DNA from 3 places in the Stutzerimonas sp. CXK-1 genome. Region 1 is predicted to be linked to each of the others. Evidence: predicted binding sites of a transcription regulator. Region 1 holds the regulator's gene; each other region holds the start of a gene.

The links. The regulator sigma-54, encoded in region 1, starts transcription at its own class of promoters, with help from an activator protein. The targets are predictions, from matches to a motif close to ANTGGCATNNANNTTGCTNT.
Region 2: the regulator sigma-54 is predicted to act here: its motif matches at 1,146-1,165, upstream of glnA (type I glutamate--ammonia ligase).
Region 3: the regulator sigma-54 is predicted to act here: its motif matches at 967-986, upstream of fliD (flagellar filament capping protein FliD).

What each region holds. Positions count from the first base shown of each region.
Region 1 is NZ_CM173217.1:3,247,324-3,249,587, forward strand. Features, by position in the region: gene lptB (LPS export ABC transporter ATP-binding protein) at 1-124, shown strand, start outside; gene AC0KXH_RS15505 (RNA polymerase factor sigma-54) at 273-1,778, shown strand; gene hpf (ribosome hibernation-promoting factor, HPF/YfiA family) at 1,858-2,166, shown strand; gene ptsN (PTS IIA-like nitrogen regulatory protein PtsN) at 2,172-2,264, shown strand, end outside.
Region 2 is NZ_CM173217.1:388,101-390,364, forward strand. Features, by position in the region: gene glnA (type I glutamate--ammonia ligase) at 1-1,049, opposite strand, end outside; gene thiI (tRNA uracil 4-sulfurtransferase ThiI) at 1,394-2,264, shown strand, end outside.
Region 3 is NZ_CM173217.1:92,059-94,322, forward strand. Features, by position in the region: gene fliD (flagellar filament capping protein FliD) at 1-942, opposite strand, end outside; gene flgN (flagellar protein FlgN) at 1,235-1,675, opposite strand; gene flgM (flagellar biosynthesis anti-sigma factor FlgM) at 1,672-1,947, opposite strand; gene AC0KXH_RS00485 (flagellar FliJ family protein) at 2,047-2,264, opposite strand, start outside.

The sequences.
Region 1 (2,264 bases):
GGATATCTGCGAGACGGCCTACATCGTCAACGATGGCCGACTGATCGCCGAAGGCGATGCCGAGACGATTCTGGCCAACCAGTTGGTCAAGGAAGTCTATCTGGGCCACGAATTCCGCCTGTGAGCCCCTTTTTAACGGATTAAACGACAACCAGGCCTAGGCAAGGGCTTCGCAGGTAGGCATATAATTTGCTTTCCCGGCGGCGCAACGCGCGCCAGCGATTAGGAACAGGCGCACCAGCGCCGGCATCAAAGGTTCGAAGTCCTCTGCCATGAAACCATCGCTAGTCCTGAAGATGGGCCAGCAGCTGACCATGACGCCTCAGCTGCAACAAGCCATTCGATTGCTCCAGCTTTCAACGCTGGATCTGCAACAGGAAATCCAGGAGGCCCTGGATTCCAACCCGATGCTCGAGCGCGAGGAGGACGGCGACGACTACGACGGCGCCGACCCGATGGCCGAAGCCAGCGAAGCGGGGAGCAGCACCGGAGACAACGACCAGCCTGCTCTCGACAGCCGCTACGAAGAGACCAGCCACTCGGCCGAGAGCCTGGACGATAACGAATGGAGCGAGCGAATTCCCAGCGAGCTGCCTGTCGATACCGCCTGGGAAGATATCTACCAGACCAGCGCCAGCAGCCTGCCGGCCAGCGACGATGACGAGTGGGATTTCACCACGCGCACCCCGACGGGCCTCAGCCTTCAGGCCCACCTGCTCTGGCAGCTCAATCTCACGCCGATGAGCGATACCGATCGCCTGATCGCCACCTCGATCATCGACGGCATCAACGACCAGGGTTATCTGGAAGAAAGCCTGGAAGACATTCTCGCGTCGATCGACCCGGAACTCGATGTGGAGATGGACGAGATCGAGGTCGTTCTGCACCGCGTACAGCAGTTCGAGCCTGCCGGTATCGGAGCCCGCGATCTGCGCGAATGCCTGCTGCTGCAGTTGCGCCAGCTGCCGTCGAACACCGCCTGGCTTGCCGAAGCGCAACGCCTGGTCCGCGACTACCTCGACGTGCTCGGCAACCGCGACTACAGCGCTCTAATGCGTCGCATGAAGCTCAAGGAAGACGAGCTGCGCCAGGTCATCGAACTCGTGCAATCTCTCAACCCCAGGCCCGGCTCGCAGATCGAAGCCAGCGAACCGGAGTATGTCGTCCCGGATGTCATCGTGCGTAAGCACAACGGCCGCTGGCTGGTCGAGCTCAATCAGGAAGCCATGCCGCGCCTGCGCGTCAATCCGCAGTACGCCGGCTTCGTCAAGCGAGCCGATACGAGCGCCGACAACACGTTCATGCGAAATCAGCTGCAGGAGGCGCGCTGGTTCATCAAGAGCCTGCTGAGCCGCAACGAGACCCTGATGAAAGTGGCGACCCAGATCGTCGAGCATCAGCGCGGTTTTCTCGAGCACGGCGAAGAGGCAATGAAGCCCCTGGTCCTGCATGACATCGCCGAAGCCGTCGGCATGCACGAGTCGACCATTTCGCGCGTCACGACACAGAAATACATGCATACGCCGCGCGGCATCTACGAGCTCAAGTACTTTTTCTCCAGCCACGTAAGCACAACCGAAGGCGGCGAATGCTCGTCGACGGCGATCCGCGCGATCATCAAGAAACTGGTTGCCGCGGAAAACCCGAAAAAGCCATTGAGCGACAGCAAGATCGCTGGTTTACTGGAGGCACAAGGCATTCAGGTAGCGCGTCGTACCGTGGCGAAATATCGCGAATCACTGGGTATCGCGCCGTCAAGTGAGCGAAAGCGACTGTAGACGAACACGGCTGGTTCGGAAGGTTTGGATGGCAGACCGAGGTCTGCCTCTTCTGCGGAAAGCAACAAGGAGAAGCAGTATGCAAATCAACATCAGCGGTCTTCATCTGGAAGTGACTGATGCCCTGCGCAGCTATGTCGAGGAGAAGTTCGAGCGGCTTTCGCGCCACTTCGACCGCATCATCAGCGTTCAGGTGTTCCTGCAGGTTGAAAAGCTCAAGCAGAAAGCCGAAGGCACGCTGCATATCGCCGGGCGCGAGGTTGTGGCCAATGCCGAACACGAAGACATGTATGCCGCCATCGACCTGCTGGTCGACAAGCTTGATCGTCAGCTGATCAAGCACAAGGAAAAGCAGCTCGACCATTCCCAGGGCGTCGTTGCCCGCTAATCGACATGATCCGACTCGAAAGCATCCTGACCCCCGGACGTTCGCTGGTGAACGTCCCGGGCGGCAGCAAGAAACGCGTACTCGAACAGATCGCCAAG
Region 2 (2,264 bases), 1.3 Mb from region 1:
CTGGCGACGTACGGGATGCGGATGGAGGCGGAACGGTTGCGGGCCGAGTAGGCCAGCATGACCGGAGCCTCGAAGCCCGGAACCAGACGCTTGTAGGAGTTGGTCGACGGGTTGGTCAGGGCGTTCAGCGCCTTGCCGTGCTTGATGATGCCGCCGATGAAGTACAGCGCGGTATCGGACAGGCCGGCATAGCCTTCGCCGGCGAAGGTGTTCTTGCCGTCTTTGGCGATGGACATGTGCACGTGCATGCCCGAGCCGTTGTCGCCGTACAGGGGCTTCGGCATGAAGGTCACGGTCTTGCCGTAGGCGGCGGCGACGTTCTGCACGCAGTACTTCAGGGTCTGAACTTCGTCAGCCTTGGCCACCAGGGTGTTGAACTTCACGCCGATTTCGTTCTGCGCGCCGGCCACTTCGTGGTGGTGCACTTCGACGACCTGGCCCATTTCTTCCAGGGCGTTGCACATGGCGGTACGGATCTCGTGATCCGGATCGGCCGGCGGAGTCGGCAGGTAGCCGCCCTTCACGCGGATGAAGTGGCCGCTGTTGCCCTGACGGCCGTCGAGGTCGGCGTCACTGCTCCAGGAAGCCTGCTCGGAGAAGATCTTGAACATCGAGCCGGACATGTCCGACTTGTACTTCACGGAGTCGAAGATGAAGAACTCGGGCTCCGGGCCGGCGAATACGGTGTCACCGATGCCGGTGGACTTGAGGTATTCCTCGGCGCGCTTGGCGATGGCGCGCGGGTCGCGCTCGTAGCCCTGCATGGTCGAAGGTTCGATGACGTCGCAGACCAGGATCAGGGTCGGCTCTTCGGTGAACGGATCGAGCACGGCGGTGCTGTCGTCCGGCAGCAGGATCATGTCGGAGGCTTCGATGCCCTTCCAGCCATCGATGGAAGACCCGTCGAACATCTTGCCGACTTCGAAGAAGTCGTCATCGGCGTCGCGGGCCGGCATGGTGATGTGATGCTGGCGGCCCTTGGGGTCGGTGAAGCGCAGATCAATCCACTTCACATCGTTATCTTTGATCAGTTGAAGCGACTTCGACATGGGTGTTCTCCAAGTGGTGGAAGCGTGACAGTAGCTTCCCTGTATCGAGGTTGAAGCCGGGTGGCGATGTTCCGCCAAGGCGACCTGCCTCACAAGGGAGCAAATTGCATGCCAGTGCTCCGAGTTGGGTCCGGTGCGCCCGCCGGCGCCGCCTGCGCCTCTGGCCCCCGGTCAGGGCAGGCTGTCTATGCCACTGCTGTGCACGCTAATGGTGCGCTCCCGCAGTGCGCTGCCTCCTTTTGGTGCCTTGCGCCAGTGGTGCAGAAAACCGACTAAAGGTCTGGCCATTTCCGCTATACTCCGCGCCCCTCTTTTTCAGGCCTCGCCGGCCACGCGCTGCGTCCATGAAGCTGATCGTCAAGGTTTTCCCGGAAATCACCATCAAGAGCCCACCGGTGCGCAAGGGCTTCATTCGTCAGCTGACGAAAAACATCCGCGCCGTGCTCAAGGACCTGGACCCTGCGCTCCAGGTCGAGGGTGTGTGGGACAACATCGAGGTGGAGACTTCCGTCGGCGAGGCCAAGGCGCTGCGCGAGATGATCGAGCGGTTGCGCTGCATGCCTGGCATTGCGCATTTTCTCGAGGTCCACGAGTACCCGCTGGGCGACCTGGACGACATCGTCGAAAAATGCCAGGCGCACTATGCCGAGCGCCTGCCGGGGCGCATCTTCGCCGTGCGCTGCAAGCGTGCCGGCAAGCATCCGTTCAGCTCGATGGACGTCGAGCGCCACGTCGGCAGCCAGTTGCGCCAGCGCTGCGGCGCCGCCGGCATCTCGCTGAAGGCGCCGGAAGTCGAAGTGCGCATGGAGATCCGCGACCAGCGCCTGTTCGTCGTGCATCAGCAGCATGACGGCATTGGCGGCTACCCGCTTGGCTCGCTGGAGCAGACGCTGGTGCTGATGTCCGGCGGTTTCGACTCCACTGTCGCGGCCTACCAGATGATGCGCCGCGGGCTGATGACCCACTTCTGCTTCTTCAACCTCGGCGGCCGCGCCCATGAACTGGGCGTGATGGAAGTGGCCCACTATCTATGGAAGAAGTACGGCAGCTCGCACCGCGTGCTGTTCATCAGCGTGCCCTTCGAAGAGGTGGTCGGCGAAATCCTGCAGAAGGTCGACAACAGCCAGATGGGCGTGGTCTTGAAGCGCATGATGCTGCGTGCCGCGACCCAGATCGCCGAGCGCCTGAGCATCGATGCGCTGGTCACCGGCGAGG
Region 3 (2,264 bases), 980 kb from region 1:
GATGCCGAAGTCGATAAGGCTGACGCCGCCGAAGGGTGTGCGCAGCAGACCGTTCAGCCGGCTCTCGATGGCGCGCACGCTGGAGTCGCCGGCCAGGGTGCCGCGGCTGGCGGTTTCGCTGCCGCTGGCGGTGAGCGTGTCGATGCTGCCCATCAGCGTATTGAAGGCGTCGATGAAGGACTTGGCCTGCGCCTGGGTGGCGCTCTTGTCCTGCGCGACGGTGAGCGTGAGCGGGGCGTCGCCGGCGCTGTGCACCTTGCTGACGGTGAGGCTAACCCCCTCGATGAGGTTGTCGAAGCTGTTGCTGGCGCTGGTCATTTCGATACCGCCACTGCCAAAGCTGCCACCCAGGCGGATGCGGGCGTCGGCCGGCTGCGACAGTTCGACGGTGCTCGCGGCGGCATTGCCGGTCAGCGAATAGGTGAAGCCGTTGGCCGCGCCGCTGTCTTCGCTGGTCAGCACCAGGTTCACCGCGCCGTTGCTGCGTACCAGGGTGGCCTGCACGCCGACGCCGGCGTCGTTGATCGCCTTGGCCGCGTCATCGAGCGTGGCGTAGCCGGACAGGTCGAAGCTCTGCCCCGCCAGGCTCAGGCTGCCGCTCAGGCTGCCATCGGCCAAGCCCTGCACGGCGACCTGCTGCTTGCTGGCCAGCTGCTCGACATACATCTGGTAGCTGCCCGGTTGCGCGCTAGTGCCAACCGTGGCGCTGGCATAGCCTTCGGCGATGAAGCTGGCGCTGTTGACCAGCATCGACGAGCTGCTCGAGCCGAGCTTGGTCAGCGTCGACTTGAAGGTGGTCATGGCGCTGCGCAGCGAGCTCAGGGCCGTGCGCTGGGCCTGATAGTTCGACTCGTTGCGGTTGAGCCGGTCCAGCGAAGACTGCACTTCGAAGGTCGCCAGCTGCGTCGCCATCTGCTGAATGTAATCCGAATCTATCGCCATACCGATCCCCTTCCTGCGCTCTCTAGAGCAAGTCCGATGCCAAGTGGCAAATCATTGATTTATCAGCGTTTTCCCCTGCATGCCGGAGAAGAAGCGCTTCCGCACGGCGCTCGCTGGAGGAAACGGGGAAATACCGTTTCCGCCTGATCGGCGGCGTGTTCTCCAGGGTTAAAGGCGACGAATCAGGGGGCGGTACTTAAGGCGTCGCGCAAAAAAGGCGCGCAAAGCTGGTGGCAGGCGAGGGGGCGGGCGCCCGTGGGCTCTGTCTGGCGGCTGTGGCCGGCGGCGCGTGCTAGTAGGCGTGCGGCTGGTAGACCCGGGCGTCGCGCTGGTCGCCGAGCAGCTGCTGCAACAGGTCATGGTGCATGGCGAGCAGTTTGCCGTTGCGCTCGTTGAGCTGCTGGCAATGCCGCGCGAGGCTGCCGAGCTGTTGCCAGCCCGCCTGCAGCTCGGCGCGCTGGTCGGCCGGGTAGCTGGCCAGCAGGCGCTGCATGCCATCGCCGTCGCCGCTCAGGCGAAAGGCGCCAAGCACCTTGGCGCGGCGTCGCGCGCGCACTTCGAGCGCCTCGACGTGGCGGGTGATCTGCAGGTTCAGGCGGTCGATCTCCGCGCTGTCGCGTTCCAGCAGAAAGGTGTACAGCGCCTGCATCAGGTCGCGCAGGGCGAGGTATTGCTCGCAATCCTGCCGGATGTCGTCGGCGACGACCGCCAGCAACCTGTCACGCTGGTTCACGCATCGGTTCCGCGGTGGTAGGAGAGCATGCTCGCCGCCAGCGCCGCCGGGTCGCTGTCGAGTTCACCCTGGGCCAGGGCCTGCTTGAGCGCGGCGACGCGGTCCAGGTCGACCTCGGGCATGGCGCGCAAGGCTTCGTGCATCTGCTCCAGCGGCAGGCTGTCGGCGCTGCGCGCCGTGCTCGCCGGGGTCGCCGGGCGCGGGTTCGGCTGGCGTGCGGCGGTGGTTTCGGTGGGGCTTAAGGCAGGCTTGAAGTGCCGGCTGATTTCCATGATCGGTTTCCAACGAAGTGGTTACAGCCTATGAGCGACCGCGCCTGGCGGAAACTTTAGCGCGCCGTGGAAAAAATCCGCCGGACGGGGCGGCGGGCCTCAACCGGCCTGCTGGCGCAGGTGGCTCTGCGCGGCCAGGCCGTCCTGGATCTTCTGTTCCTGGCGGGCCAGCAGCTGTTGCCACTGCGCCAGCTTGGCGTCGATGACGTTCTCGACCACCTTCTCGCTGCGCATCGCCTGCAGCAATTCGCGGCGGATGCGCTCCAGGGTCTGCTCGGCGACCTCCAGCTCGCGGCGCTGCAGCTCGACCATCTTGT